Regions from separate parts of the Arthrobacter sp. GQ119 genome, predicted to be linked through region 3. Evidence: predicted binding sites of a transcription regulator. Region 3 holds the regulator's gene; each other region holds the start of a gene.
The links. The regulator HrcA, encoded in region 3, represses chaperone genes, less so after heat shock. The targets are predictions, from matches to a motif close to TTNGCACTCGNNNNNNNCGAGTGCNAA.

Region 1: a site for HrcA is predicted at 3,924-3,950, ahead of AC6CH3_RS21690 (Hsp20/alpha crystallin family protein). Genes of this name have one in related genera too.
Region 2: a site for HrcA is predicted at 7,034-7,060, ahead of groL (chaperonin GroEL). Genes of this name have one in related genera too.

The regions. Positions count from the first base shown of each region.
Region 1 is NZ_JCAXEA010000032.1:32,274-41,774, forward strand. It holds gene AC6CH3_RS21670 (App1 family protein phosphatidate phosphatase) at 1-573, shown strand, start outside; gene AC6CH3_RS21675 (GH1 family beta-glucosidase) at 588-2,180, opposite strand; gene AC6CH3_RS21680 (hypothetical protein) at 2,413-2,799, opposite strand; gene AC6CH3_RS21685 (J domain-containing protein) at 2,796-3,215, opposite strand; gene AC6CH3_RS21690 (Hsp20/alpha crystallin family protein) at 3,425-3,847, opposite strand; gene AC6CH3_RS21695 (MerR family transcriptional regulator) at 3,986-4,294, shown strand; gene AC6CH3_RS21700 (MmcQ/YjbR family DNA-binding protein) at 4,318-4,623, opposite strand; gene AC6CH3_RS21705 (phosphatase PAP2 family protein) at 4,682-5,461, opposite strand; gene AC6CH3_RS21710 (hypothetical protein) at 5,620-5,826, shown strand; gene AC6CH3_RS21715 (hypothetical protein) at 5,931-6,128, shown strand; gene AC6CH3_RS21720 (hypothetical protein) at 6,139-6,297, shown strand; gene chvE (multiple monosaccharide ABC transporter substrate-binding protein) at 6,566-7,690, shown strand; gene mmsA (multiple monosaccharide ABC transporter ATP-binding protein) at 7,791-9,320, shown strand; gene mmsB (multiple monosaccharide ABC transporter permease) at 9,326-9,501, shown strand, end outside.
Region 2 is NZ_JCAXEA010000014.1:104,770-114,270, reverse strand. It holds gene AC6CH3_RS14240 (Ig-like domain-containing protein) at 1-3,339, shown strand, start outside; gene AC6CH3_RS14235 (uracil-DNA glycosylase) at 3,311-4,132, opposite strand; gene AC6CH3_RS14230 (DUF3263 domain-containing protein) at 4,240-4,602, shown strand; gene AC6CH3_RS14225 (LytR C-terminal domain-containing protein) at 4,654-5,289, shown strand; gene AC6CH3_RS14220 (cold-shock protein) at 5,449-5,652, shown strand; gene AC6CH3_RS14215 (ABC transporter substrate-binding protein) at 5,712-6,983, shown strand; gene groL (chaperonin GroEL) at 7,273-8,901, shown strand; gene AC6CH3_RS14205 (RNase H family protein) at 9,104-9,501, shown strand, end outside.
Region 3 is NZ_JCAXEA010000016.1:100,064-109,564, reverse strand. It holds gene AC6CH3_RS15675 (PhoH family protein) at 1-833, opposite strand, end outside; gene AC6CH3_RS15670 (GerMN domain-containing protein) at 1,193-2,134, shown strand; gene AC6CH3_RS15665 (16S rRNA (uracil(1498)-N(3))-methyltransferase) at 2,141-2,911, opposite strand; gene dnaJ (molecular chaperone DnaJ) at 2,914-4,041, opposite strand; gene hrcA (heat-inducible transcriptional repressor HrcA) at 4,099-5,112, opposite strand; gene AC6CH3_RS15650 (DUF3097 domain-containing protein) at 5,327-6,175, shown strand; gene AC6CH3_RS15645 (mycothiol transferase) at 6,240-6,749, shown strand; gene AC6CH3_RS15640 (DUF4870 domain-containing protein) at 6,930-7,349, shown strand; gene hemW (radical SAM family heme chaperone HemW) at 7,420-8,649, opposite strand; gene lepA (translation elongation factor 4) at 8,686-9,501, opposite strand, start outside.

The DNA.
Region 1 (9,501 bases), on a different contig from region 3:
ATCGACGACACAGTCATGGTCACGGCTCTGCCAAGGCCCTTCCTTGCCCTGTGGAACACGTTCGTGCTGAGTGAGCGGGCAAGGATGGCCACTCCGGGTATGGCAGTGCTGCTGGACCGGCTGACGGTGGAACACCCCGATGCCCCGGTGATTTACCTGTCCACCGGGCCTTGGAACGCCGCCCCGACCCTTGGCAGGTTCCTCTCGCGCAACATGTATCCCTCCGGCGCGCTCGTACTCACGGACTGGGGACTCACCCAGGACCGGTGGTTCCGCAGCGGCCAAGACCACAAGCGCCAAAACCTGGAGCGCCTCGCCGCTGAATTCCCGAACATGCGCTGGCTGCTCATCGGGGACAACGGCCAGCATGACGAGCAGATCTACTCCGCGTTTACCCGGGAGCATTCGGACAGGGTGGCTGCAATCGCCATCCGGCAGCTCTCCGTCAGCGAGTCGGTTCTGGCCGGCGGGCATTCGGAAAACGGAGACCACAGTGCCTCCTCCGTGCCCTGGATCTACTCGCCCGACGGCGCCGGCATTGCACGGAAACTCAAAGAACTTGAACTGATCTGAACTGAACCGGAGGGTCAGCTGCCCAGCGGCGACGCCTCGCCGTCGGACACGCCGCGTTCCGCTCCCTCAGGGACAGCGCCCTCCGCCACAACTCCCTCCGGGACAACTCCCTCGGGAACGGCGCCTTCAGCGGCAGCGGCGACGGCGGCTCCTGCCGCGGCGACCAAGGTCCGTTCCTCCAGGAGTTCCTGGAACCAGTAGTAGGACGCCTTGGGTGTCCGCTCGAGCGTCTGGAAGTTCACGTGCACCAGGCCGAACGGCTGGTTGTAGCCACCGGACCACTCAAAATTGTCCAATAGGGACCACACGTAGTAACCGCGGAGATCCACCGCCTCGGCCTCACCGCCGGGGGCCGTGGCACGGAGCGCAGTGCCAAGGTGGTCCGACAGGTACCGCAGGCGGCGTTCGTCCGGAATGAAGCGGCGGTTCGTGGACTTGTCACGGACGATGATGTCCTCGAAGCTGGCCCCGCCCTCGGTGATGATGACCGGCGGAAGGTTCGGATACCGGGCGGCCATCTCCTTGAGGGCGACTGCCATATAGGCAGGCTTGACGGGCCACCCGTAGGCCGTGGTCTCGGTGTCCGGCCAGGGTTCGATGTGCAGCGGCGCGCCCGGTGTGGCAGTGCTGAGATCATCCCCGATGGCTTCCGCCATGGCCGCCGGCACAGGACTGTCACCCCCGCCGGCCGCCACTCTTGTGGGCATGTAATAGTTGAGCCCGTAGAAATCCAGTGGCTGCGAAATGATGGCCATGTCCTCGTCGGGATGCTCGAAGGACGAAAAGAACTTCCCGAGGCGGACGAGGTCGGGATACTTCCCGGCAAGGACGGGGTCCGCGTAGAGGCGGTTCTGGGCCACGTCCATGGCGCCGGCGCTCAGCCTGTCCAGTGGATTGGCGGAATTCGGCACCATCGGGGAGTACACATTCGACATGCCGATCTCCCCCGGCACTTTGGCCGTCCGCAGGGCCTGGACCGCCAGACCGTGGCCAAGCAGCTGGTGGTGGACCGAGGGCAGCCCGTTCGCGAAATCGGCCTTCCCGGGTGAGTGCAGGCCCAACGCATAACCGTTCGTGGTCACCGTGGCGGGTTCGTTGATGGTCACCCAGCGGGCCACGCGGTCCCCATAGGCTGCTGCGGCTATGGCGGCGAATTCTGCGAAGCGGTAGGCGGTGTCCCTGTTGAGCCATCCGCCCGCCTCGTCCAGCTGCAGCGGCGTGTCCCAGTGGTACAGGGTCACCATGGGAGATATGCCGTTGGCCAGGAGCTCGTCGAGCAGCCGGTCGTAGAAGTCCAGACCCGCCCTGTTCACGGGTCCGCTGCCTCCTGGCTGGATCCGGGGCCAGGAGAGCGAGAACCGGTACGAGTCGACGCCCAGCTCCTTCATGAGCGCCACGTCCTGCGGCATCCGGTGGTAGTGGTCGCACGCCACGGCCGGGCTGTGGCCGTCCACAATGGCGCCGGGTTTGGCGGCGAAGACGTCCCAGCCTGCCTTTCCCCGGCCGTCCACGTCAACGGCGCCCTCAATCTGGAATGCGGCGGTGGCTACTCCAAGGGTGAAGCCCGGCGGAATCTTCGCGGCCAACTCTTTGGCGGAGGCATGCATGGTCGGACCTCTGTGTTGTTCGAAATGGGCAGAAGAAGAGTTTGCCTGAAACTCTCAGGACAGCAGGCCCGCCCCTTGGATCACTGCCTGCGCCGCATCGCTGACGCTGAAGCTGGAAAACGAACCCCTTGGCGAAAACATGGCCCTCTCTTCCGTCGGCACTTGCGGTGCCTTCCAGAATGACACAGGCCGCGCGACCTGACGAGAGCAGGATGACACGGGCCACGCCGACCTAGTGCATCACCGCTGGGCCGAACAGGAAATCCTTCGCGTGGGCGACGGCCTTCTTGAATGCGTCGTTCCTCAGGGCCAGCAGATGCTCGGAAGTGTCCTCCCCCGGTTCCAGATAGCCGGTGAAGCCCGGGCGGAGCACCCAGATATCCCCTCCCGGCGGCAGGTAGAAGACCCCGAACGATCGGTGCTGGCGGTCATCATCTGTCCAGATGGGCACCACGGCGAGGGCCGCCCCGGTGGCCGGGTTGATCCACTGCGCGCGCGGAAGCGGCTCTTCATGTGCCTCCGGATCCAGGAAGGGCGCGGTGTTCTTGCCCCAGCGTTCTTCAAACCTTTCATGAAAGGCGGGGATCAGGTGGGAGTCGTATCGGCGCCAATCGCTCATCGTCTTCGCTTTCCTCCGGGGTCGAAACGGATGGTTGCCCAAGGCCCGCTTTCCCACCTGACGGGCGTTGCGCGCAGGGGTGGATCCCCATGGCGGATGTGCCGCACGGGAACCTCGCGGGAATGGTCTTTGGACTGGCCGTCCCTGGGACCGGCCGCAGCGGCCCTTGGTTCGTTCCTGATAATGTCGCGTTCATTCCTCAGAACCTCGCGGTCGTAGGCGAGGCGCTGTTTCGGGTCACGGAGCACCTCGAAGGCCTGCATGAGGAGCTGCAGATCAGCGGGTGCTGCGGTGGGATTGGCCAAGTCCGGGTGGTGCATTCTCAGAAGGGACCGGTAGGCGCGCGCTATTTCCCGCTGTGTCGCCGTCCGCGGCACATGCAGGGCCGCGTAGTGATCGGGAAAATTGCCCGGCATTGTCCCTCCCTGGTGAGTCCGCAGGAGCGCTGGCTCAGCGGCGGACCAGATGGCCCGTTCAGGACCAGATGGCCCGTTGAGGACCAGGAACGGCTTCCGGCCTGGTGCCGGCCGCATGGAGCCGGCACTTTGAAGCCGGAAGCCGCCCTGGCAGCATCAGGTGATTGCCTTGCCAAGCGACGCGATTACCTTGCCAAGCGCCGCCGGACTCAGGTTCCGATCTCGTGGAGTTCGCCCTTGCGCTCGATTTCAATCTTGCGGGGCTTGGCCTGTTCCGCCACGGGGATTCGAAGCGTCAGCACGCCGGCGTCGTAACTCGCCTTGATGTTCTCCGTGTCGAGAGTGTCTGCGAGGATCAGTTGGCGGCTGAAAACTCCGCGGGGCCGCTCGGCCACCACCAGCTCCACATTGGGCTGCGTGGGGTCCTGGCGTTCCGCCCTGACGGTAAGGACGTTCCGCTCCACGTTGAGGTCCACCTTCTCGGGCAGGACGCCCGGAAGATCGAAGGCCACTACAAACTCCCCGTCCTCCTGCCAGGCGTCCATCGGCATGGCGGCCGGGCGGGCCGCGGTTCCGAAGACCTGCTGAGTGAGCCGGTCCAGCTCACGGAACGGGTCGGTACGGATGAGCATCATTTCCCACTCCTTAAGCACATATGTAATGTCACGGTAACCCACGCTCATCTATGGTGGTGGATATAGATTTTTTATAGCACTGGTGTCAAACTGGTGCAAGAGGCAGTTCAAATTATTCTCAACCGAGGAAACACCGTGGCAGATCAAGACGAAGGCAGGGGCCTTTACGCAATTTCCGTGGTGGCCGATCTGCTCGGAACGGGGCAACAAAACATCCGGCTGTACGAGCGGCGCGGATTGCTGACGCCGGGGCGGACCTCCGGGGGAACGCGGCAGTACAGCGACTCAGACCTGGCGGTGCTCCGTCGGATCGGCGAGCTCCTGGATGAAGGGCTCAACCTGGCAGGAGTGGCGAAAGTGCTGGAACTCGAGGTGGACAACGCCAGGCTCCGCCGGCAGCTTGAACGCGCCCGTGCACGCAACGCCCGACAGCCGGAAGGCTAGTCCCTGCTGTGACGCCCGCGGCCTCACATCCGCCCGTCGGCCAACAGGAAGGATTCTTCCAGCAGTTCGGCGAGTTCGCCGCCGTCGAGCCGTGAAAGCCGGACCAGGACCAACTGTGGCGACCGCTCATGGTGCGGTGTCCAGAAATAGGTATCTGGATCGGTACCGGCCAATGCCTCACGTTCCCCGGTCTTGACCGTCAGCACGCCCTCGTCCCACATCCGGGCCATCAGTGATTTTGCGAACCAGGCGGGCTGGTTCCAGCTGCTGCGCTCAGTGACTCCGGGCAGGGCGAGGCAGATCCGGCGGACATCGTCTTCAGTGGCCATGCCCCACTCTGGCACCGGCCGGCGGCCGCCGCAATCGCGGCGCCTGGTGTAGCCGGCATCAGTCCGCCGGGGAATCAGCCTTGGACAATTCGCCGGTCACCGCTTCGCCGGGCACCCTGGCGGTCCGCCACGTGTCCACCGCAATTACGGTCCCGAGCACCACGAGGGACAGGGACACCGAGGCCAGGGCGTCGCTCACCCAGTGGTAGCCCAGGTAGAGCCTGCTGAGGGCGGCCAGGATCACGCCGATGACCGCGAAGATAAAACCGACGACGGTGACTGCCGGGCGCCGGTGGCGGGAAAAGACAAGGAAAGCGGTCACGAGCAGGAAGTCCGAGGCGCCGAGCACGTGCCCGGAGGGAAAGGAGAATGTATGGTCGGCACCGAACAGCATGAGATCGACGGGTGGACGGGCACGATCGACGGCATGCCCGATGAGCTGGGCGAGTACAACGCCCGTGACCATTGCTGCCGCGAGCAGGACAGGCCGCCAGGCGTGCTTGGCCAGGATTCCCCATACCAGGGTGACCACCAGCACAATGATCGGCAGGGCTACGGGACCGAAGACAACCGCCAGGATGATCATGCCAATTGTCAGCGCCTCCGAGCGCGTGGTGAGCAGCCACTTCCGTGCAGACTCATCGGCGGCGGCCAGACCGTCCTTCTGGAGCACATCCGTCAGCGTCAGGAAGAAGACGAGGGCACCCGCAGCGGCAAGAACAACGGCGGTGACATACAGCGCCTTGCGCGCTCCCGCATCCATGTAGCGTTCCTCGACCACGAACTTGTCATGAAATACCCGCCACCACCCCGCCTTGCCTGCTGATTCGTCTGCCACGTGGAATCCTGCCTGTGCGCCGATGGAAATGAAGCGATTTCTGTGTTGAAGATTATCTCCTGCCTGACCGGACATCGGGGCGTGCGTGTATGCCCTTACGAAGCCGGCCTGCCGCTGTTACCGTAGTTTTTCCAGCCCCACGAGGATCAGGAGACGACATGAGCACCGAAAACACTGACACCGGCGGCACCGTTCCGGGCTCGGAAAACGGCGTTGGGCTCGGCGCCGGCGAACCCAACACGTTTGAGCCGGAAGAGGGGACCGAGGCCAAGGACACTTCGGCGCGTGGAGAATCGTCGGTAGCCACGGCCGAGGACACTCCTGACGTGGAAGAAACCCCAGTGGAAACAACAGAGCCCAGCTGACTCCGCCGCCGCCCGGACGCGTCCGGGAGCCCTGTCCCGGAAGGCCTCCGCGGTGGATAATTGGACACACACTGGAGTGTGGCTACGGGGCTACGGAGGATTCCATGAGGATCGTCGGAACGCTAGTGATCATCTGGCTTATCATCGGCGTCTTCGCCGCATTCCAGCGAGGATATTTCGGCGGCTCGCCGGACTCGTGCACGGAGGCCGGCACCGTGGCAATCACCATCGCCGCGGGGCCGCTGAATTATATGGGGGTCAACCCCAAGATCGCCTGCGAGGTTCCGCAACCTTCCCAGTAGCCACTTTCACGTGCGCGCAGAAGCTCTCATCACCGCCAGCGTGGGTACCGGCCTCGTCCTCGCCCTGCCGGGTTCCGCCGAGGTGCGCAACGCCGTCGCACTTACCGGCGACGTCCACCGCAACCGGCCAGCCACACCAAAGAGGCAAAATCCCCGCACACTTTGGTAAACATGTGAGTTGACCCACAATAACGGGTGAGCTATTCTCATGATTGTTAGCGCTCACAAGCGCGACAATCGGCTCAAGGAATTGAGCAGCAGCTTCAAGGAAGTCAACGGGGCGGCACGGACGCCGCCCCGACCGCAAAGCCCACTGGTGTACGGGCCTCAGGATCGCGCAGCCGACCGGAGCCCAATGCCGGTCCCGTCGGAAGGCGCAGATGCCTCCCGGCTCAGCAGCAATTCGCGGCCCGAGTCAGCCGCGGAAGGAGAACATCGTGCGTTTCAAGAAACTCCTGGGAGCCTTCGCCGTGGTCCTGGCCGTGACGGTCGGGGCCACCGGCTGCGGCAGCCGGCCCGGCAACGCCGCCCCCGCGGCCAGCACCGATACTGCCGGCTCCCTCGTGGGCATTTCGATGCCCACACAGACGTCTGAGCGGTGGATTGCCGACGGAAGCAATGTCGAAAAGTCGCTGAAGGAACTCGGATACAAGACGGATCTGCAGTTCGCCAACGACGACATCCCCACGCAGGTGTCCCAGATTGAGAACATGCTCACCAAGGGCGCCAAGGCCCTGATCATCGCCGCGATCGACGGCACCACCTTGACCGATGTCCTGGCCAAGGCCAAGGAGCAGAACGTCAAGGTCATCGCCTACGACCGGCTGATCAACGGCACGCCCAACGTGGACTTCTACACGACCTTTGACAACTACACCGTAGGCGTCCAGCAGGCCACGTCCCTCCTGACGGGCCTGGGCCTTCTGGATGCCGGCGGAAAGAAGGTGGACGGCAAGGGCCCGTTCAACGTGGAACTGTTCGCCGGCAGCCCGGACGACAACAACGCGAACTTTTTCTGGACCGGAGCCATGGACACGCTGAAGCCGTTCATGGACGCCGGCACCCTGAAGGTGCCGAGCGGCCAGACCAAGTTCGAGCAGGCAGCCATCCTCCGCTGGCAGGCGCCGGTGGCGCAGAAGCGCATGGAGGACATCCTCACCTCCGCCTACAGTTCCGGCAAGAAGCTCGACGGCGTGCTGTCGCCTTACGATGGCCTGTCGATCGGCATCATCTCCGCGCTGACCAGCACCGGCGGCTACACCAAGGGCAGCCTTCCGACCGTGACGGGGCAGGATGCAGAGAAGGGCTCGGTGAAGTCCATAATCGCCGGGGAGCAGTACTCCACGATCTTCAAGGACACCCGCAAGCTCGGCGAGCAGGCCGTGAAGATGGTCGATGCGGTTCTGAAGGGCCAGCAGCCTGAAACCAATGACACCGAAACCTACAACAACAAGGTCAAGGTAGTCCCGGCCTACCTGCTTGAGTCCGTGATCATCACCAAGGACAACTACAAGCAGGAACTCATCGACTCCGGCTACTACACCGACGCCGACATCAAGTAGGCGCCGCGAAGGGGCGCGGCCCGGCATCCGGCCGGGCCGCGCCCTCCCCGGCCCTGCACCCGCAGGGTCCCGGCGCCCCACCAGCCAGCGGGAAAGCACCATGAACGTACCCATCCTTCAAATGCGGGGAATCACCAAAACCTTCCCCGGCGTCAAGGCCCTCCAGGACGTCACCCTGGACGTGAACCGCGGAGAGGTCCATGCGATCTGCGGCGAAAACGGAGCCGGCAAGTCCACCCTGATGAAAGTGCTCTCCGGCGTCTACGCCCACAACACCTTCGAGGGGGACATCCTCTTCGAGAACGAACCGTGCGAGTTCTCCAGCATCACCGACAGCGAGAAGCGCGGGATCGTGATCATCCATCAGGAGCTGGCCCTGAGCCCGTACCTGTCCATCGCGGAGAACATCTTCCTGGGCAACGAACTGGCCTCCCGCGGCTGGGTGAACTGGCGCCAGACCAACCTCGAGGCGGCCAAGCTGCTCGCCCGGGTGGGACTCAGCGAAAACCCGGTGACGCCGATCCAGCACATCAGCGTCGGCAAGCAGCAGCTGGTGGAGATTGCCAAGGCCCTCTCAAAGGAAGTCAAGCTGCTCATCCTGGACGAGCCGACGGCGGCCCTGAACGATGAGGACTCCGACCACCTCCTGGATCTCATCCTGCATTTGAAGGGCCAAGGCGTTACGAGCATCATCATCAGCCACAAGCTCAACGAAATCCGCAAGGTGGCGGACGCCGTCACCATCATCCGCGACGGCAAATCGATCGAGACCCTGCGCGTGGACCAGGGACAGATCACCCAGGAGCGGATCATCCGCGGCATGGTGGGCCGGGACCTCGACAGCCTGTACCCCGAACGCACCCCATCGATCGGCGAGGAAGTCCTCCGCATCGAAGACTGGACCGTCCAGCACCCGCAGGACCACACCCGCACCGTGGTCCACAACGCCAGCCTCAACGTCCGCAAGGGTGAAGTCGTGGGACTGGCCGGGCTCATGGGCGCCGGACGCACCGAACTGGCCATGAGCGTGTTCGGCCGGACCTACGGGCACGCCGTCTCAGGCAAGGTCTTCAAGTATGGCCGGGAGATCAACACCTCCACCGTGCCCGAAGCCATCCGCCACGGCATCGCCTACGCCACCGAAGACCGCAAGCACTACGGCCTGAACCTCATCGAGGACATCCAGCGGAACATCTCCATGGCCGCCCTCGGAAAGCTCGCCAAACGCGGCTGGGTGGACAAGAACGAAGAAACCACGGTGGCCAACCGCTACCGGAAGAGCATGAACATCAAGGCACCCTCGGTCGCGGCCATCACCGGAAAACTCTCCGGCGGCAACCAGCAAAAGGTGGTCCTGAGCAAATGGATGTTCTCGGACCCCGATGTGCTGATCCTCGACGAGCCCACCCGCGGCATCGATGTCGGCGCCAAGTTTGAGATCTACACGATCATCGCCGAACTGGCCGCCCAGGGGAAAGCCGTTATCGTGATCTCGTCCGAGCTCCCGGAGCTCCTGGGCATCTGCGACCGGATCTACACCCTGTCCGCAGGCCACGTCACCGGCGAGGTCCCCATCGCCGAGGCCTCCCAGGAAACACTCATGCAATACATGACCCAAGAGAAGGAATAACGGACATGTCCGCCCTACGAGAATCCCTCGGCTTCCTGGCAAGCCGCCTCCGCCAGGTCGGCATCTTCGTCGCCCTGATCCTCATTGTCATCCTGTTCCAGGTCCTCACCGACGGCATCCTGCTGCAGCCCCAGAACGTCACCAACCTCGTGGTCCAGAACAGCTACATCCTGATCCTGGC
Region 2 (9,501 bases), on a different contig from region 3:
GTGTCCCTCGTGGGACTGGACAAGGCGCCCGCTTCCGGAACCGTCACCGTCGGGGCTACGTATTTGGACTACACGGCTTCTGCGAAGGCATCAGGCCAGGACGCGTTCAGCTATGTCGTGGCGGACACTTTCGGGGTCCGCAGCACAGCCACCGTTGCGGTGGGCATCGGTGCCGCCGGCGGGGCCAACCATCAGCCGGTGGCAGCCGATGACGCGGTGGCCGTCCAGCCCAACAGGAATGTCGCCGTCGACGTGCTGGACAACGATGCCGATCCCGACGGCGACGCGCTGGCCCTCATCCGGGGCGGAGTTGACGCCGACCCGGCTCTCGAGGCGTCCGTCGAAGACGGAAAGGTGCGGTTCACGGCTCCCGCCGCCACGGGCGCCGTCGTGATCCGCTACAGAATTTCCGACGGACGGGGCGGCCAGGCCACGGGCACCGTCAAGGTCGACGTCACTCCCGCGGCGCCGAGGAAGGCGCCGGTTTCCCGGGACGACCGGGTGTCCTTCGCCGAGACGCTGGGGAAGTCCGCGGTTGATGTTCCCGTCCTTAAGAACGACGTGGATCCGGACGGTGTGACCTCTGACCTCAGGGTCGCCCTGGCCACCGGAACCGCCGACGCCGCCGTGCGCGGTGACGGCCGTGTCAACATCACGCTGCTGCCCCAACCGCGGATCATCCCCTACACCGTCACGGACCTGGACGGGCTCGCCTCCACTGCGTTCATTCACGTGCCCGGCACGTCCGAACAGCGTCCAGCACTGAAGAGCCCTGCGCCCCTGGAGGTAGTGAGCGGCACGGAACTGGCAGTCGACCTGGACGACGCCGTCGTGGTGCGGCAGGGCCGCACCCCCCGGATCACCGTGGACTCCCGAGTTTCCGCGGTTGCCGCCAACGGAAAGCCGCTGGTCAAGGACGCGACGTCCCTGGTTTTCACATCCGCCGACGACTATGCCGGACCGGCGTCACTGACGTTCGAGGTGGCCGATGGCCCCGTGGAGGCGCCCGACACGCTGACCTCGGTGCTGACGGTCAGCATCAACGTGCTGCCCGATCCGAACCGGAACCACCCGCCCGCCATGTCCTCCACCCGTGCCGCCGTCGTCAAGGGCGAAGAGACTGTGGTGGAGCTGGAGCCACTGGTGTCGGATCCGGATCCCGCGGACAGCGGCAAGCTTAAGGTCGCCGTGGGTGGACAGCTTCCCAAGGGAATCAGTGCCAGCGTGCAGGGAATGTCGCTGCGCATCAAAGCCGACGCCGATGCGCCGGAGCCGGGAGGCGCGGTGCCGCTGACAGTGACGGATCCGCGCGGGCTTTCTGCCCAGGCGGCAGTCCAGGTTGAGCTGACGCCGTCGCTTCGTCCGCTGCCGGTGGCCAACGACGACGAGGTGGCCGAGGCCAGGGCCGGCGAAGCGCGGCAGGTCCGGGTGCTGGCCAACGACGTCAACCCGTTCCCTGATGCCCCTCTGAAACTTGTCAGCGCCGTCGTGGAGACGGGCACCGGCAGCGCCACCGTGTCAGGGGACGCGGTGGACGTCCGTCCCGCGGATTCGTTTGTGGGAACCATGGTGGTGAGATACCGGGTTCAGGACAAAACGGCGGACCCGCGCCGCCAGGTTGAGGGCCGCCTCCGGCTGACGGTCAAGGCGAAGCCGGACAAACCGGGAACTCCCGTGGCCACCGAGGTGCGGGACAGCACCGTGGTGCTGACGTGGACGCCGCCCGCTGCCAACGGATCCGCCATCACGGGCTACAGGGTCACCGGTACCGGCGGCGTTTCGAAGCTGTGTCCTGCCAACACGTGCACCATCGGGTCCCTGACGAACGACGTCGAATACACCTTCAGCGTGGTCGCAGTGAACGGCATCGGCGAATCCGAAGCCTCTGCTCCCTCCGCGCCGGCGCGACCGGATCAGCGGCCCGAGGCGCCACAGGCGCCGTCGCTGCGGTTCGGGGACAAACAGCTCAACGTCAGCTGGCCGGCCGCCAGGACCACAGGGTCGGCGGTCAGCGGCTACGAGCTGCAGATCTCGCCGGCCCCGCCGGCCGGTGCGGCCGTGAGGTCGGCCGGTCCGGGCCTGAGCTACACATGGACCGGCCTGGCGAACGGCACGTCGTACCGCATCCAGGTCAGGGCGAAGAACAAGGCCCCCACGCCGTCGGATTGGAGCCCTTTCTCGGCCGCCGAGATCCCGGCGGGCGTGCCCGCCGTTCCCGGGAAGCCGAGCAGCACGCTCGCGACGTCAGGCGCCAGCAATTCGGTCATCCAGGTCAACTGGGCCGCTCCGGAAGGCAACGGTGACGCCGTGTCCGAGTACACGGTGGTTGCGTCCCATCCCGGCTCGCCGAACACGTCGCAGGTGGTTGGCGGCGGACGGACCAGTGCCGTCTTCACCGTGGGCAATTCCGACGCCGGCTACACGTTTACAGTGGCCGCACGGAACAAGGCCGGATATTCGGGCGCCAGTGCGGCGTCGGATCCGCGGCGCGCGGTGGGGGCTCCGGGGCCCGTCAACGGGCTGCACGCGGAACCGCGTGACAACAGTGCCCAGCTGTCATTCACCGCGCCCGCCGCCACCGGCGGCGCCGCTGCCGGGGAAACCGTTTATGAGTACCGGGTGAACGGGGGCCCCGTCGCCGCCATGCCTGCCAGCAGGGTCATACCCGGGCTGGCGAACAACGGCACGTACACCGTCGGCGTGCGCGCAACCAACGTCGTGGACGGCCAGTCCTACCCGGGTCCGTTCACGGACGCCAATCCGGTGGCTCCCTTCGGGAAGCCGTTCCAGGCAATCACCGACGGGTTCCACTACGGAAACACGCAGGTGCGGACCACTGTGGCGCCTCCGGCAGCCAACGGCCGGCCGATAGCGAGGTTCGAGTGGAACAGCCGGTACCCCGACGACGGCAGAACCGGTCCCTCAGGCGTGCTACCCGCGGGCGGCGGCGAAATTTTCGCGGGCGACCAGCCCGACCAGAACGTGGAGGTTTACATCACCACCGTCGACACCGACGGCAACCGCAGTGATGTCCTGAGGGCGGGCGGACGGACCTATCAAAACATCAGTTTCACGGTCAACGGCGAGTTCGGCGGCCTCTGTGCCTGGACAAGCTACCAGGGTGGCGGGGCGGACAACCAGGTGAATTGCCTCGCGGACAGCGGCGAATGGATACCCAACGGGCAGATTCTGCCGATCAACTGCACGGGGACCAATGTGCAGTACACCTTCCGGGGTTCCGCGGCCAACCAATGGGCCGTGAAGAGCGGATACGCCGCGACGCGTCACATGCGCATCGCGGGCCAGACGCTTAGCGGCCAGCCGTTGGCCTGCCAGTAGCCCCCGCTGCCGGTGCCATTGCCGGAAGTTCCCAGTCCACCGCGCCGGCGCCTTGCTCTTCCAGCAGGGCGTTGGCGCGGCTGAACGGACGCGACCCAAAGAAACCCCGGGAGGCGGACAGCGGGCTGGGATGGACGCTGGCCACCACCGGAGTCTCGCCCAGCAGCGGGCGCATCCCCTCGGCGTCCTTTCCCCACAGGACCGCCACGAGCGGGAGCCGGCGCCCATCGGGCGCCCGGCGGGCAGCGACGGCGGAAACCGCCGCCGTCGTGATGGTTTCCCAGCCTTTGCCGCGGTGCGAGCCGGCGGCACCCTCGCGGACGCTCAGGACCCTGTTGAGCAGGAGCACGCCCTGGTCCGCCCAGGCACCGAGGTCGCCGTGGACCCTGGCCGGACACCCCAGATCCGATTCCAGTTCCTTGTAGATGTTCGCAAGGCTGCGGGGGATGGGCCGCGTCCTGCCATCAACCGAAAAGGCCAGACCCACCGCGTGGCCCGGAGTCGGGTACGGATCCTGGCCGACGATCAGCACCCGCACCTCCGCCAGGGGCTGCCGGAACGCCCTCAAAACGTTCGACGGCGAGGGCAGCACCTGGTGACCCGCCGCTACTTCCGCTGCCAGGAAGGAAAGGGCCGACCTCAGCTCGCCCTCCACCCCGGCCAGCGCTCCGGCCCAGTCAGCGGCCACCAGCTCCTCCAGCGGCATCCCTGCCATCTGGACGAAGCCAGGGCCCGCGGCCCCGGGCGGCAGCAGGTCGAACAAGGGTTCAGGTTGTTCAGTCACACCGATCATTCTCCCAGCGGCAGCGGCATGGCGTAACGCGTCGTAAATGACAACGCTGTTATTCCTCCGTACCATGGAGGCTGGAGTTTTTACCGGAATCAGCGAAGGAGTGCGCAGTGGCTGAGCCGTTGCAGGACCATCTCGCGGAGCAGTCTGCTGCGGAGGCCGCAGAGGCGGACGCCGGGCCGCGGCGCGGATCCCTGCTGGATGACTTCCAGCTGAGGAACTCGCCGCTGAGCGAGCGTGAGCAGCAGATCCTGGCGCTGGAGCGGCAGTGGTGGAAGTATGCCGGCGCGAAGGAACAGGCCATCCGGGAGCTGTTCGACCTGTCGGCCACGCACTACTACCAGATCCTGAATGCGCTCATTGATACCGAGCATGCGCTGGCCCACGATCCCATGTTGGTGAAGAGATTGCGTAGACTACGTACGTCACGTCAGAGGGCCCGCACCGCGCGCCGCTTGGGGTCTGACGCGTAACCGCCAGTGCCGAACTGCCGGCAGAAGACCAACAAGGACGTCACTTTTACCATGACCAACTATGCCCGAGACGAATTCGACAGGGTCCCAGAGGTCACTTCCCGGCAGGGCGTACACCGCTCCGTACCGGCACCCAGGCGGCCCCGTCTGTGGCCCGTCCTGAGCGTGGGAAGCGGCGCTCTCGCCGTTGGTGTGGCCGCGTTTGTCTTCCTTCCGCAGCTCGGCTTCGACGCCGCTGCCGGGCCTTCAGCAGCCCCGGACGCTGCGGTCTCGCCGTCGGCGGATCCCTCGCCCACGCCGTCCGAGGCAGCGGCGCCGTCCGGAACCCCGAGCGCCGACGCGTCGTCGGCTGCGGCCTCACCATCAGACCCGGCATCCCCTCCGGCCTCCGTCGAAGCGCTCACCTCCGCCGCGGACAAGTCCCTTCCTGTTTCGGTCTACAACGGCACGCAGACATCCGGGCTGGCCGGCCGCGTCGGCGCCACCCTCGAGGCCGACGGCTGGACTCTGGGCCAGGTTGCGAACTGGCAGGGCGCGCCCCAGCAGGAGTCCGTCATCTTTTACTCTGGTGCCGAGCGCAGGGCCAGCGCCGAGGCCCTCGGGGAGCTGCTGAACATCGCCACGCTCGTGGAGAGCCCAGGATTTGAGACGTCCGTTGCCGTGGTGCTGGGCCCCGGATTCCAGTGACCTTCGGGGTTACGCCTGAATAACTATTGAGTCCGGGTCCCGCTGTCAGCCTGCCTCCCGCCGGGGCGCAGTGGATAGAGTGATTTCGAGTCTTCGGCGCGTAATTCACGGCACACACTGAGGTGGGCCTTACGGAAGCAATCTGAAAGTGTGGAGATCATGGCATTGGGAACCGTGAAATGGTTCAACGCTGAAAAAGGCTACGGCTTCATCACCGTCGACGGCACGGGCGACGACGTCTTCGTGCACTGGTCCGCCATCCAGGTGGACGGCTACCGCGCCCTCGACGAGGGCCAGCGCGTGGAGCTCGAGGTCGGCGAAGGCGAAAAGGGCCCGCAGGCCGAAAACGTCCGGCCCGCCTAGTGGCTGCCCGCGCCGCCCGGAGACCTGCCAGGGTGACCGCCCGACGGCGGACCGGAACCATGAGAGCCGCCCGCACTGCTGTTTGGGTGGCCGCTGCCTGGGGTGCTGCCGCCGTCCTGGCGCTGGGCGCATGCTCCGGCTCAGGCGAAAACGCCCGGACTGCGTCCGTGGAGGCCAGCGGCGACGGCACCTTCCGGATCGGCCTGATCCTGGACAACACCGGAACGCAGGCGTTCCTGAACAGTGCCCAGCTGGCAGCCGCCAAATTGGCCGTGCAGGAGATCAACGCGGCCGGCGGCCACAAAGGCAGGCCCGTGGAGCTGTTGCCGGAAAAGCCCGGCGGTGACGCCGGGGCTCAGGCGCGGGAACTCGTGGATGCCAAAGCCGACGTGGTGATCGGACCCACGGATTCCAGCCACGCTCCCGCCGTCATCGATGTACTGTCCAAGGCCAAAGTCGCGCTCATCTCGCCGGCCAACACGGCAGGGGAGCTGAGCGAGTACAGGAGCGGCGGATACTACTTCCGCACGGCGGCGGCCGACGCCGCCCAGGCTGCCGTGCTGGTGAAGCTGGCCAAGGACGGCGGCGCCAAGAGCCTGGCCGTCGTCCACGAGGAGGGCGCCTATGGCACGGAAGTGTCGGCGGCCGTCTCCGTCTCCGCGAAGGGTGCCGGACTGGAGCCCGTGACTGTGGCGGCCTTCAAAGCGGGGGAGGCGCAGAAAGCGGTGGCCACTGCCGCCGGCGCCTCACCGGACGCCGTCGTCCTCGTTGCCCGCGGCGGCGCACAGGGTGCCATCGCAGAACTCCACAACGCGGGACTGTCGGGGAAGCAGCTGATCCTGGCAGACGGAGCCTTCAGGCAGTACGGCTCGGACCTCGGTTCCCGGGCGCTGGACGGCGCCCGCGGAATCGTCCCCGGGGTGTTCCCCTCGGCCCATCTGCAGGGTGAACTCGTGGCCGTGGACAAGAACCTTAAGGACATGACGTTCGCCGCGGAGACTTACGATGCGGTCAACCTCGCAGCATTGGCGGCTGCCGCGGCCGATGACGACGCCGGCGCGTCCGTTGCCGCGAAGCTGATCGCCGTCTCAGGCGGGTCCGCCGGTGCCGGCTCCGGGCCTGCAGGCAAGCCCGCTGTTTGCCGGACGTACAAGGAGTGCCTTGCCGCCGTCCGGGCCGGAACGGCTGTGGATTATGACGGCGAGTCGGGCCCCGTCCGGTTCGACGCGAACGGCGACGTGACGGTGGCCAAATACATGGTGTTCACCTTCGGCGCGGACAACAGGGCGAAACTCACCGGCAGCGAAACAGCCAGCCGGGCAGCGGGCTGATCGCCGGGAGCGAAGCGGCCCCGGATTCGTTCCGGTTTTCACGGCCACTGCTTGCACTCTCCCCGGGGGAGTGCTAATTATTGATTAGCACTCCTGAGCATCGACTGCTAATGCCTCGCCCGGCCCAGGCCGGCAGCGAGGTTGGCGGACGTGTAAGGGAGCGAAGAAATACCTGGTTGGGGTGAGATCCGGACTGCCGGCGTACAGAGGCCTGCAGGAACGATCGTCCGTCGCGGGCACCGCAGCAAGGTTCATTCTTAACGACTGTCCCGAAAGGACTACTGCCGTTATGGCCAAGATCATTGCATTTGATGAAGAGGCACGCCGCGGTCTTGAGCGGGGCCTGAACATCCTCGCCGACGCCGTCAAGGTCACCCTCGGCCCGCGTGGACGCAACGTCGTCCTCGAAAAGAAGTGGGGCGCCCCCACGATCACCAACGATGGTGTTTCCATCGCCAAGGAGATCGAGCTGGACGACCCTTACGAGAAGATCGGCGCCGAGCTGGTCAAGGAAGTTGCCAAGAAGACGGATGACGTCGCCGGCGACGGCACCACCACGGCTACCGTGCTGGCACAGGCCCTCGTCAAGGAAGGCCTGCGCAACGTTGCGGCCGGCGCTGACCCGCTGTCCCTCAAGCGCGGCATCGAGAAGGCAGTTGAAGCGGTAACCCGCGAACTGCTGGACAACGCCAAGGAAATCGAAACCAAGGAAGAGATCGCCGCCACGGCGTCCATCTCCGCCGGTGACGACGAAATCGGCGCCCTCATTGCCGAAGCCCTGGACAAGGTCGGCAAGGAAGGTGTCATCACCGTCGAGGAGTCCAACACCTTCGGCCTGGAGCTTGAGCTGACCGAAGGCATGCGCTTCGACAAGGGCTACATCTCCGCATACTTCGTCACGGACACGGAGCGCCAGGAAACGGTCCTCGAGGACCCGTACATCCTGATCGTCAACTCCAAGATCTCCAACGTCAAGGAACTGGTTGCTGTCCTCGAAAAGGTCATGCAGTCCAGCAAGCCGCTGCTGATCATTGCCGAAGACATCGAGGGCGAGGCCCTGGCCACCCTGATCGTCAACAAGATCCGCGGCACCTTCAAGTCCGTCGCCGTCAAGGCTCCGGGCTTCGGTGACCGCCGCAAGGCTCAGCTCGCCGACATCGCCATCCTCACCGGTGGCCAGGTCATCGCCGAGGAAGTTGGCCTGAAGCTCGAGACCGCTGGCCTCGAACTCCTGGGCCGCGCCCGCAAGGTGGTTGTCACCAAGGACGAGACCACCATCGTCGAAGGTGCAGGCGACGCCGACCAGATCGCCGGCCGCGTTTCCCAGATCCGCGCCGAGATCGAAAACTCCGACTCCGACTACGACCGCGAGAAGCTGCAGGAGCGCCTGGCCAAGCTGGCCGGCGGCGTGGCAGTCATCAAGGCCGGAGCCGCTACCGAAGTTGAGCTCAAGGAACGCAAGCACCGCATCGAGGACGCAGTCCGCAACGCGAAGGCTGCCGTTGAGGAAGGCATCGTCGCCGGTGGTGGCGTTGCCCTCATCCAGGCGGGTCTCAAGGCATTCGCCAACCTGAACCTGTCCGGCGATGAAGCAACCGGTGCGAACATCGTCCGTGTTGCCATCGATGCTCCGCTGAAGCAGATCGCCTTCAACGCAGGCCTCGAGCCCGGCGTTGTGGTCGACAAGGTCCGCGGCCTGCCCGCAGGCCATGGCCTGAACGCTGCAACCGGCGAGTACGTCGACCTGCTGGCTGCCGGCATCAACGACCCGGTCAAGGTAACCCGCTCTGCCCTGCAGAACGCGGCTTCCATTGCCGGACTGTTCCTCACCACCGAGGCAGTAGTCGCCGACAAGCCGGAGAAGAACGCTCCGGCCATGGGCGGCGGCGACGAGATGGGCGGCATGGGCGGTTTCTAACCCCCAGGCCTTCTAGTCGCTCAAACGCGTAAGAGCAGCAGCGGCCCCACCTTCGGGTGGGGTCGCTGCTGGTTTTAACGGCCCGGAATGTTCGACGGCTTGGCGTGTCTTACGGCCCGGCGTGGCCGCTCCACAGGTCCGTCGCTCCGCGGGTTTTATGGCACTGAGTTTCAGTGTCGGCAGGGTCTGGCAGGATGGATTCGTGACGATTACAGCAGCGGCCGACGGTTCGGCCTTAGGAAATCCCGGTCCCGCCGGATGGGCCTGGTATGTGAACAACGATTGCTGGCGCGCCGGAGGGTGGCCGCACGGAACGAACAACCAGGGTGAGCTCATGGCTGTGCTGGACCTGTTCCGCGCCACGGCACACGTCCCACAGGAGGACCTGCACATCCTCTGCGACAGCCAGTACGTCATCAACTGCATCACCAAATGGATGCCGGGCTGGAAGCGCAAGGGCTGGCGCAAGGCCGACGGCAAACCGGTGCTGAACGTGGACCTCCTCAAGGACATCGACAGGGAACTGGTGGGGCGCAAGTACCGATTCGAATGGGTCAGGGGCCACGCCGGCCACGACCTCAACGAGGCAGCGGACGAGCG
Region 3 (9,501 bases):
CCCAGGCGGGTCAGGAACATCTTCATCTGTTCGGGCGTGGTGTTCTGTGCCTCGTCCAGAATGATGAAGGCGTCATTGAGTGTGCGGCCCCTCATGTAGGCCAGCGGCGCCACCTCGATGGTGCCGGCAGCCATGAGCCGTGGAATGGATTCGGGGTCGATCATGTCATGCAGGGCGTCGTAGAGCGGCCTGAGATAGGGATCGATCTTGTCGCTGAGCGTTCCAGGGAGGAACCCGAGCCGCTCTCCTGCTTCCACCGCGGGACGCGTAAGGATGATCCGGCTGACTTCCTTTTGCTGCAGCGCCTGCACGGCCTTGGCCATCGCGAGGTACGTCTTGCCGGTTCCGGCCGGGCCGATTCCAAAGATCACCGTGTTGGCGTCGATCGCATCCACATAGTTCTTCTGGTTCAGCGTCTTCGGACGGATTGTCTTGCCGCGGCTGGAAAGGATGTCGTGGGTCAGGACGTCCACCGGGTTCTGCAGCGACTGGCTGCGCAGCAACAGCACCAGTTGCTGAAGGACGGCGGGCGTAATTACGGTGCCGCGCGCCACCAGGCCCCGCACTTCGTGGAGGAGCCGCATGATGCGGGGGACGTCGGCAGATGGCCCGCTGATGGAGAGCTCGTTGCCTCTGACGTGGAAGCTGACGGACGGAAACTGGTCCTCGATGAAGCGGAGGGCTTCGTCATGGCTGCCGAGGGACTGGACCATCTGATCAGAGTTGTCGAAGATGACCACCTCCGTTCGGATACCGGGCAAGGTATGCGGGAATTCTCCCGCGGTGCGGTCCCCGGTGTTGAGGCGGCGCTTTCCGTTTGCTGATTCAGTCATGGTGCCGGCCCGCAGGCCTCTGGTTCCCTCCAGTGTGAAATTACCCTTCAAAGTCCTTCTATCTTACGCCAGCATGCGGCCACGCTCACCGTCGGGCCGGGCCGTCCCGGCCCGCTTTTGATGACGGGTTCCCGCCATTAGATATCAACTTTGTATCGGCCTCATATCGTTCCCGTTGCAGTTCAGGCCCCGGCGCGTATTGGCGCCCGGCGCCCCGGAGCCCTGTGCAATGCTGGAAATACAGAGAGCGGGCACCGGTTACGCATGCCCGCCGCCGTTGGGAAGACCCACTGCCTGCCGCCTCGCGGCGGGCGGTCCACCGCGTTTCCGAAGGGAGCATTGACATCAGGCAGCCAGGATTGTCCGGCCGGAAAGCAGCTGCGCGGATCCGTTGCGCGCTGGCGCTTGGGCTGCTGCCTGCCGCTTTGCTCCTGACCGGTTGCATCGCGGATCCCGATCCCGCGGCCACCACGTCGGATGTTCCGACCCAGGCGCGGCGTACAGCCGGAGTCGACAGCGCTCCGACCACCAGCGCCCCGCTGGAAACGATGCAGTCCTCCAACAAAGCCCCCGTGTACTGGATCGGGCGGAGCAACACGGACGTCTACCTCTACCGTGAGTTCCGGGACGTGCCGGGCGAGGACAACCCCATCACGAAGGCGCTTCGCGCCATGATGTCCGAGACTCCCCTGGACCCGGACTTCTTCACTCCGTGGCAGAACCCCAAGAACCTTGCCACGTCCATCTCCGGCACGAACGTGATTACTGTGGATGTCTCGGCCGACGCCTTCAACAGCAACCTTGATGCGGAGATGGCGCAGCGCGCCATCCAGCAGCTCGTGTACACGGCGACGGCCGCCGGAGCGAGCTCCGGCCTGATCGACGCCACCCAGCCGATTGAGGTGACGATCCTGGTGGAGGGGCACACCGACTACCAGGCGTTCAAGCACGTCAGGCTGGGCGCACCCATGGCGCGCAGTGCGGGCATGGTGGCTCCGGTATGGATCATTGACCCCCAGGAGGGCATTGAAGTTGCCGACGGACGGGTGAAGATCAACGGCCGCAGCACGGATCCCGGCGGCAAGCTGCGCTGGCGGATCCTGAAAGTCCAGGAGAACGGCGAGAAGGAGAAGTACCTGGACGGCGAGGCCACCGCCGCAGCAGAGGCAGACGCCTCCGGCATCTTCAGCCTCGCCGTGAAGCTAAGCCCGGGCAACTACGAGATCCGCGTCTCGCAGATCGATCCCGGCAACACCGAGGACGAACCGAACGTGGACACCCGGGGCTTCTCAGTCCGCTAGCAGCGGCTACCAGCGCCCGAGCACATCACTGGCCACGACAACGGCAGCGGGCCCGGCGGTGGAGGACCGCAGCACGTGCGGGCCCAAGAGCGCTGTCACGGCGCCGGCGCTGCACAGTTTGGTCACCTCCCGCGGGCTGATGCCCCCTTCCGGCCCCACAACCAGAAGTATCTCGCCGGGTGCCTCCCCTGACGGGCCTGCCTCCTGCCATGCCTCAAGGACTCCGCGGAAGGGCTTGACGGCGTCTTCGTGGAGGACCACCGCCAGGGCGGCGCCCGCCACCTGGGCGGCGAGGCCCTGGGTATCGACGGCGGGACGCACCTCCGGGATCCACGCCCGCCGTGCCTGCTTCGCCGCTGCGGAGACCGCAGACTGCCATTTGGCGTGGGCTTTGGCGGCGCGCTCGCCTTTCCAGCGCACAATTGACCGTTCCGACTGCCAGGGGATGACTGCGTCGATGCCGAGCTCGGTGGCCGTCTCAATAGCCAGTTCGTCCCGGTCGCCCTTGGCAAGAGCCTGGACGAGGACCAGGCGCACGCCTGGCCGGTCCTCTACGCTAACGGACGAGCAACGCACGGTCAGTTCGGCCGGAGCTGTCTGCTCCACAGTTCCGGTGAGGCGCCTGCCTGCGCCGTCGGCGATATCGACCCGCTCCCCCACCGCCAGCCGCTTGACCGTCACCGCATGGCGCGCCTCAGGCCCGTCCAGCACAAAAACCGAACCGGGTTGGGTGTTGTCCAGAGTTCCGGCGGCGGTGAAAAATACGGGGTTGCTCACCGCTACAGGTTACCGAGGCGGTCCCGGAGCTTCGCGAAGACGCCGCCGCTCGCCGCGAGCTTGCCCTCGGAGAACTGTTCACCGCGGAGCTTCGCGAGCTGGCGCAGCAGGTCTTCCTGCGCCGGATCGAGCTTGGCGGGCGTCTCGACCTGCAGGTGGACCTTGAGGTCGCCGCGGCCATAGCCGCGCAGGTGGGTGACGCCGAGTCCGCGGAGGGTGATGACTTCTCCCGACTGCGTGCCCGCCTTGACGTCGATCTCCTGCTTGCCGTCGAAGGTGTCCAGGCTCAGCTCGGTGCCCAGGGCCGCGGCGGTCATGGGGATGTTCAGCGTTGCGTGGAGGTCGTCGCCGTCGCGGACGTACGTGGGGTCATTGTTGACGCGGATTTCGACGTAGAGGTCCCCGGACGGGCCGCCGGCCGGGCCGGCCTCGCCCTGCCCGGACAGCTGGATCCGGGTGCCCGTGGCGACGCCGGCGGGAACCTTGATGGTCAGTGACCGGCGGCTGCGGATGCGGCCCTGGCCGCTGCACTCGTTGCAGGGGTCCTTGATGACCGTCCCGAAGCCTTCACAGGATCCGCACGGTGCTGAAGTCATGACCTGGCCAAGGATGGAACGCACGGCGCGCTGGACCTGGCCGCTGCCGCCGCAGATGTCGCAGCGTTCCGGATGCGTGCCTTCCCGGCAGCAGGAACCGTCGCAGGTGGGGCAGACGACGGCGGTATCGACCTCGAGCTTCTTGTTGGCGCCAAAGACGGCGTCGCGCAGGTCGATCCGGACGCTGATGAGGGCGTCCTGTCCCCGACGGACCCGCGAAGCCGGGCCTGCGGTTCCGCCGGCGCCGAAGAAGGTGTCGAAAATGTCCTGGAAGGCGAAGCCCTGGCCGGCGTAGCTGCCGCCGCCGAAGCCGTTGTCCGTGCCGTTCTCGTTGCCCGTGGTGTCATAGACCCTGCGCTTCTGCGGATCGGACAGCACTTCGTAGGCATGGGTGACGGCCTTGAACCGGTCCGAGGCTTCAGGTCCCGGGTTCACATCCGGGTGCAGGGTGCGGGCCAGCTTGCGGTAGGCCTTTTTGATCTCTTCTCCGGTGGCTTCCGGGGAGACTCCAAGAACGTCGTAGTGGCTGCTCAAAGTTCGTATCTCTTCCTGGTTATGGTGCCTGGGTATCGGATTCGTCGGGCCGTGCGATTACGGGCCGAGAACCCTCGAAAGGTAGCGGGCCACCGCGCGGACGGCGGCCATGGTGGTGGGATAGTCCATACGGGTGGGCCCAAGGATGCCGATCTTCGCGGTGGCGTCCGGTCCATAGCCGGTGGCCACCACCGACGCCTCGGCGAGTCCGTCGTAAGGGTTCTCCCGGCCGATGCTCACGGTCACGCCGCGGGGGTCCTGCGCCATCTCACTGAGGAGCCGCAGCATGACCACCTGCTCCTCCAGGGCCTCGAGGACGGGTCCGATGCTGAGCGGGAAGTCCACGTTGGACCGTGCCAGGTTCGCGGTGCCGGCCATGACCATGCGGTCTTCCCTGCTGCTGTGCGAGAGTGCCTCAAGGGCCTTGCTCAGGGCGGCGGCAGCGGGACGTTCGGCCGGAGCGCAGCCGGCCACCACGGCGGCCAGGTACTGGGGCAGCATGGTCAGCGCGATGCCTGCGACTCCCGAGAGGAACCTGGTCCGCAAGGCCGTCAGCGTGTCGTCGCTGAGTTCCTGCCCGACGTCCACGACGCGCTGCTCGACCTTGCCCGAATCCGCGATCAGCACAATGAGGACCTTGCGCGGCGCCAGCTGGACGAATTCAATGTGGCGCACCACGGCGCGGCTCAGGTGCGGGTACTGCACGACGGCAACCTGGTTGGTCAGCTGCGCCAGGAGCCTTACCGTGCGGTCCAGGACGTCGTCGAGATCGTCGGCCCCCTCCAGCAGCGACTGGATGGCGCGGCGCTCAGCCGGGGACAGGGGCTTGACCGCCGAAATCTGGTCCACGAACAGCCGGTACCCCTTGTCGGTGGGTATCCTCCCGGCGCTGGTGTGCGGTGCTGTGATAAGCCCCTCGTCCTCGAGCGCGGCCATGTCGTTGCGGATGGTGGCGCTGGAAACGCCCAAATGGTGGCGCTCGACGAGCGCTTTGGAGCCCACAGGCTCGCGGGAATGGACGTAGTCCTCCACAATGGCGCGCAGCACCTCGAGCTTGCGTGGTTCGCTCACTATCCACCTCCGATCAACCGTTTTCCGGGCAAAGCCATGCAGCGCCCGGCGACGCATGGTTAGCACTCGACATCCCTAAGTGCTAACAAGTCTAATATGAGACGGGCCGTTGTTAGCATTGGTACCGCTCCGGGCGAAATTCCGGACCCGTGTCCGCCCGGAGGCTGATTCCCGGCCGGGGCGGCAGCCTCCTAGCGCAAAGCGGTGTTTAACTATGCAGTATCAGACGTGGGGTCCGCAGGAGATTGCAGCGCCCGCCAAGAACGATTTGCCGGAAGTGCCGGTGGAGCGCGGCATGGTCCTGGAGGACGTGCAGTCCGGCTGGGTCGGTGCCGTGACGCGGGTGGAGAAGTCCGGCGGGATGCATGTGGTCGCCCTGGAGGACCGCCGCGGCAAGTCACGTTCCTTCAGGCTCGGCTTCGGGTTCCTGCTGGAAGGCCAGCCTATTCGGCTGATGCCGCCGGCGGCCAAGCGGCCAGGTTCCGCCCCGGCCGGTCGCACGGCGTCGGGCTCCGTTCGGGTGGAGGGCCAGCGCGCCCAGGTGGCCAAGGCCGGCCGGATCTGGGTCGAAGGCAAGCACGACGCTGAACTCGTCGAGAAGGTTTGGGGCGACGATCTCCGGGTGGAGGGAATCGTCGTCGAGCCCCTTCACGGCATTGACGACCTGGCGGGGGCGGTCGCCGCCTTCCGCCCGGGGCCTGGCCGGAGGCTGGGCGTCCTCGTGGACCATCTTGTCCCGGATTCCAAGGAGTCCCGCATTGCCGAGACGGTCATGGCTTCACCAGGCGCCGCCGGCAACGTGCTCATCGTCGGCCACCCGTATGTGGATGTCTGGCAGGCCATCCGGCCCTCCGTCCTGGGGATCGCGCAGTGGCCTGTGGTGCCCAGGGGCACCGATTGGAAGACCGGGATCCTCGCCGCCTTCGGCTGGCCGCACGCCACAAAGGAGGACATCGGCCTGGGCTGGCAGAAACTCCTGGGAGCGGTGCGGACCTATGCCGATCTCGAACCTGCCCTGCTGGGACGGGTGGAGGAGGTCATCGACTTCCTCACCGTGCCTTAGAGTGCCCCGCCTTAGAAATACCTGTGCCTTAGAAATACCCAGGCCTTAGCGATACAGTGCCGAGATGAAATCCAACGACTTGCTGCTGGACGCCTTCGGCCGGATCCATGACACTGTGGCCGCCGTTTTGGAAGGATCCGACGGCGGGTCCCTCATCCGCCGGCCGGCAGGCAGCGGAAACTCGATTGCGTGGTTAATCTGGCATCTCAGCCGGATAGAGGACTCGCAGGTCGCCTCCGCCGCGGGACTGGATCAGGTGTGGTCCTCGCAGGGGTTCGTCGGCCGCTTCAATTTGAAGCTTCCCGAACGCGACACTGGCTACGGTCATTCGACCGACCAGGTCGACGCGGTGCACGGTACGCCGGAGCTGTTGCTCGCATATTACGATGCCGTTCACCGGCAGACCGTCGAGTTCCTGAAAACCCTCGGCGACGATGACCTCGACCGCATCGTCGACTATCACTGGGACCCGCCCGTCACTCTCGGGGTGCGGCTGGTCAGCACCTTTGCTGACTGCCTCCAGCACGTGGGGCAGGCCGCGTACGCCAAAGGCTTGAACCCCGAGCACGGATAAAGGACGGGCAGGCCTAAAGGACGCGCACGGTCAGGGAAGCTGCTGCCTGCGGCGCGTCGTTCATTTTGCGCCCGACCCAGTATTCTTGGAGGGGAGCCTTTCACGCCGCCGTCCGGCGCAACCGGCCGGCGGCGAACCACCGGCGCCACCGCATCAACGCAAGTTTAAGGAAGACAAACCGTGGCAGAAGACGCTCGTGACCGCAGGGACCATCAGTCCGGCCCTGACGTGCCCCAGTACCATGGCGTGCCGGCCAATGCACTTCCGCTGACTGCCAGCGAGGACCGGCAGTGGGCAACGCTGGCACACTTCGGCGGTATCCTCGGCTGCGTGCCGGCACTGCTGATCTACCTCATTTTCCGGGAGCGTGGACCGTTCACGGCTCAGGAATCCAAGGAAGCCCTCAACTTCACCCTGCCGCCCACCATCGCGGCGGCGCTCGCGAACCTTCTGGTCCTCCTCCCGGTGGTGGGAAATATTTTCGCTGTCATTGCCACCCTGATCTGGATTGCGCTGACGTGCTTCGCGGTGTCCGCCGGTATCCACGTCAACCGGGGCCAGCCGCACCGGTACCAGTACAACCTCCGCTGGATCAAGTAACCGCAAAGCGGCCCCAGACCCGTTTGGGTCTGGGGCGCTGTTGTTTAAGCCGCTGCTGTTGCCTGCAGATTCAATCCGGCAGGATTCTGCGGACCACGGCGTCGGCCAGCAGGCGGCCCTTAAGGGTCAGAACCAGCAGGCCGCGGAAAGCCTCCGCCGGTGCCACGAGACCGTCGGCAATGAGCCCGGCCACAGCGTGTTTGCCCGCGTCGGACAGCGAGCTGACCGCCACCCCCGATGCGAGCCGGGTCTCAAGCATGATCCGCTCCACGCCGCGGGTAGCGGCGTCGAGTGTTTCGCGGCCGGCGGCGGGCGACACGCCGGAGCCGAGCCTGCCGGCATAGGCCGTGGGGTGCTTCACGTTCCACCAGCGGACTCCACCGACATGCGAGTGCGCGCCAGGTCCGATGCCCCACCAGTCGTCCCCGCGCCAGTAGGCCAGGTTGTGGCGGCACGCCTGTTCGGCAGTGGCCGACCAGTTGCTGACCTCATACCAGCGGAGGCCGGCGTCCGAAATCATCTGGTCGGCAAGCTCGTATTTGTCGGCATGGTCGTCGTCGTCGATTCCGGGAACTTCGCCACGGCGCATCTGGGCGGCGAGCTTGGTGCCGTCCTCAACGATCAGCGCGTAGGCGCTGATGTGGTCCGGCTGGTACGACAGTGCGGTCTCCAGGGAGAAGCGCCAGTCGTCGAGGGACTCCCCCGGCGTTCCGTAGATCAGGTCCAGGCTGACGGCGAGTCCGGCGTCGCGCGCCCACTGCACCACAAGCGGGACACGGCTTGGGGTGTGGGTGCGGTCCAGAACCTTCAGCACGTGGGGCACCGCGGACTGCATACCGAAGGAGACCCGCGTGAACCCCGCGTCTGCGAGCATTTGCAGTGACTCCGGCGTGACTGAATCGGGGTTGGCCTCCGTGGTCACTTCGGCGTCCGGTTCAATCCCCCATTTCTCGATGGCGGCACCAAGGATTCTGGCCAGGTCCTCTGCCGGCAGGAGCGTCGGCGTGCCGCCGCCGAAGAACACGGTGCTCAGCTTCCGGGCAGGCAGGCCCGACTGCTCCAGGACCCGCGCGGCAAGGTCCACTTCCGAAATCGCGGTGGAAGCGTATGCGTCCTGGGAGGCGCCGCCCCCGAGCTCCGTGGCCGTGTAGGTGTTGAAGTCGCAATAGCCACAACGCACCGCGCAGAACGGGATGTGCACGTAGAGCCCAAAGGCCCGCTCTGCCGCACCGTCCGCCGCCTGTTGGGGCAGCAGACCGTCCGACGGCGCGGGGTCACCCAGGGGAAGAACGCTAGGCATGCGTGCGGCCTCCGGTGGTTGCGGCCACGGTCATCACTACTTCTTGGCCTTGTCCTTGGATTCGTCGGTGGTCAGGGCGGCGATGAAGGCCTCCTGGGGTACTTCCACGCGGCCCACCATCTTCATGCGCTTCTTGCCTTCCTTCTGCTTTTCCAGCAGTTTGCGCTTGCGGGAGATGTCACCGCCGTAGCACTTGGCGAGGACGTCCTTGCGGATGGCGCGGATGGATTCACGGGCGATGATCCGGGATCCGATGGCCGCCTGAATCGGCACCTCGAACTGCTGGCGCGGGATCAGCTCGCGCAGCTTGCCGGTCATCATCACGCCGTAGGCGTAGGCCTTGTCCTTGTGCGTGATCGCGCTGAAGGCATCCACCTGTTCGCCCTGGAGCAGGATGTCCACCTTGACCAGGTCGGCGACCTGTTCGCCGTCGGCCTTCCAGTCCAGCGAGGCGTAGCCGCGCGTCTTGGACTTAAGCAGGTCAAAGAAGTCGAAGACGATTTCCGCCAGCGGCATCCAGTAGCGCAACTCGACGCGGTCTTCGGACAGGTAGTCCATGCCGCGCATGACGCCGCGGCGGCCCTGGCACAGCTCCATGATGGCGCCGACGAACTCGTTGGGCGCCAGGATGGTCGCAGCCACCATGGGCTCCCGGACTTCGTTGATCTTTCCGGAAGGGAACTCGCTGGGGTTCGTGACCGTAACCACGCTCTTGTCCTCGAGCGTTACCTCGTAAACCACGTTCGGGGCGGTGGAGATCAGGTCCAGGTTGAATTCGCGTTCGAGGCGCTCACGGACGATTTCGAGGTGCAGCAGGCCCAGGAATCCGACGCGGAAGCCGAAGCCCAGCGC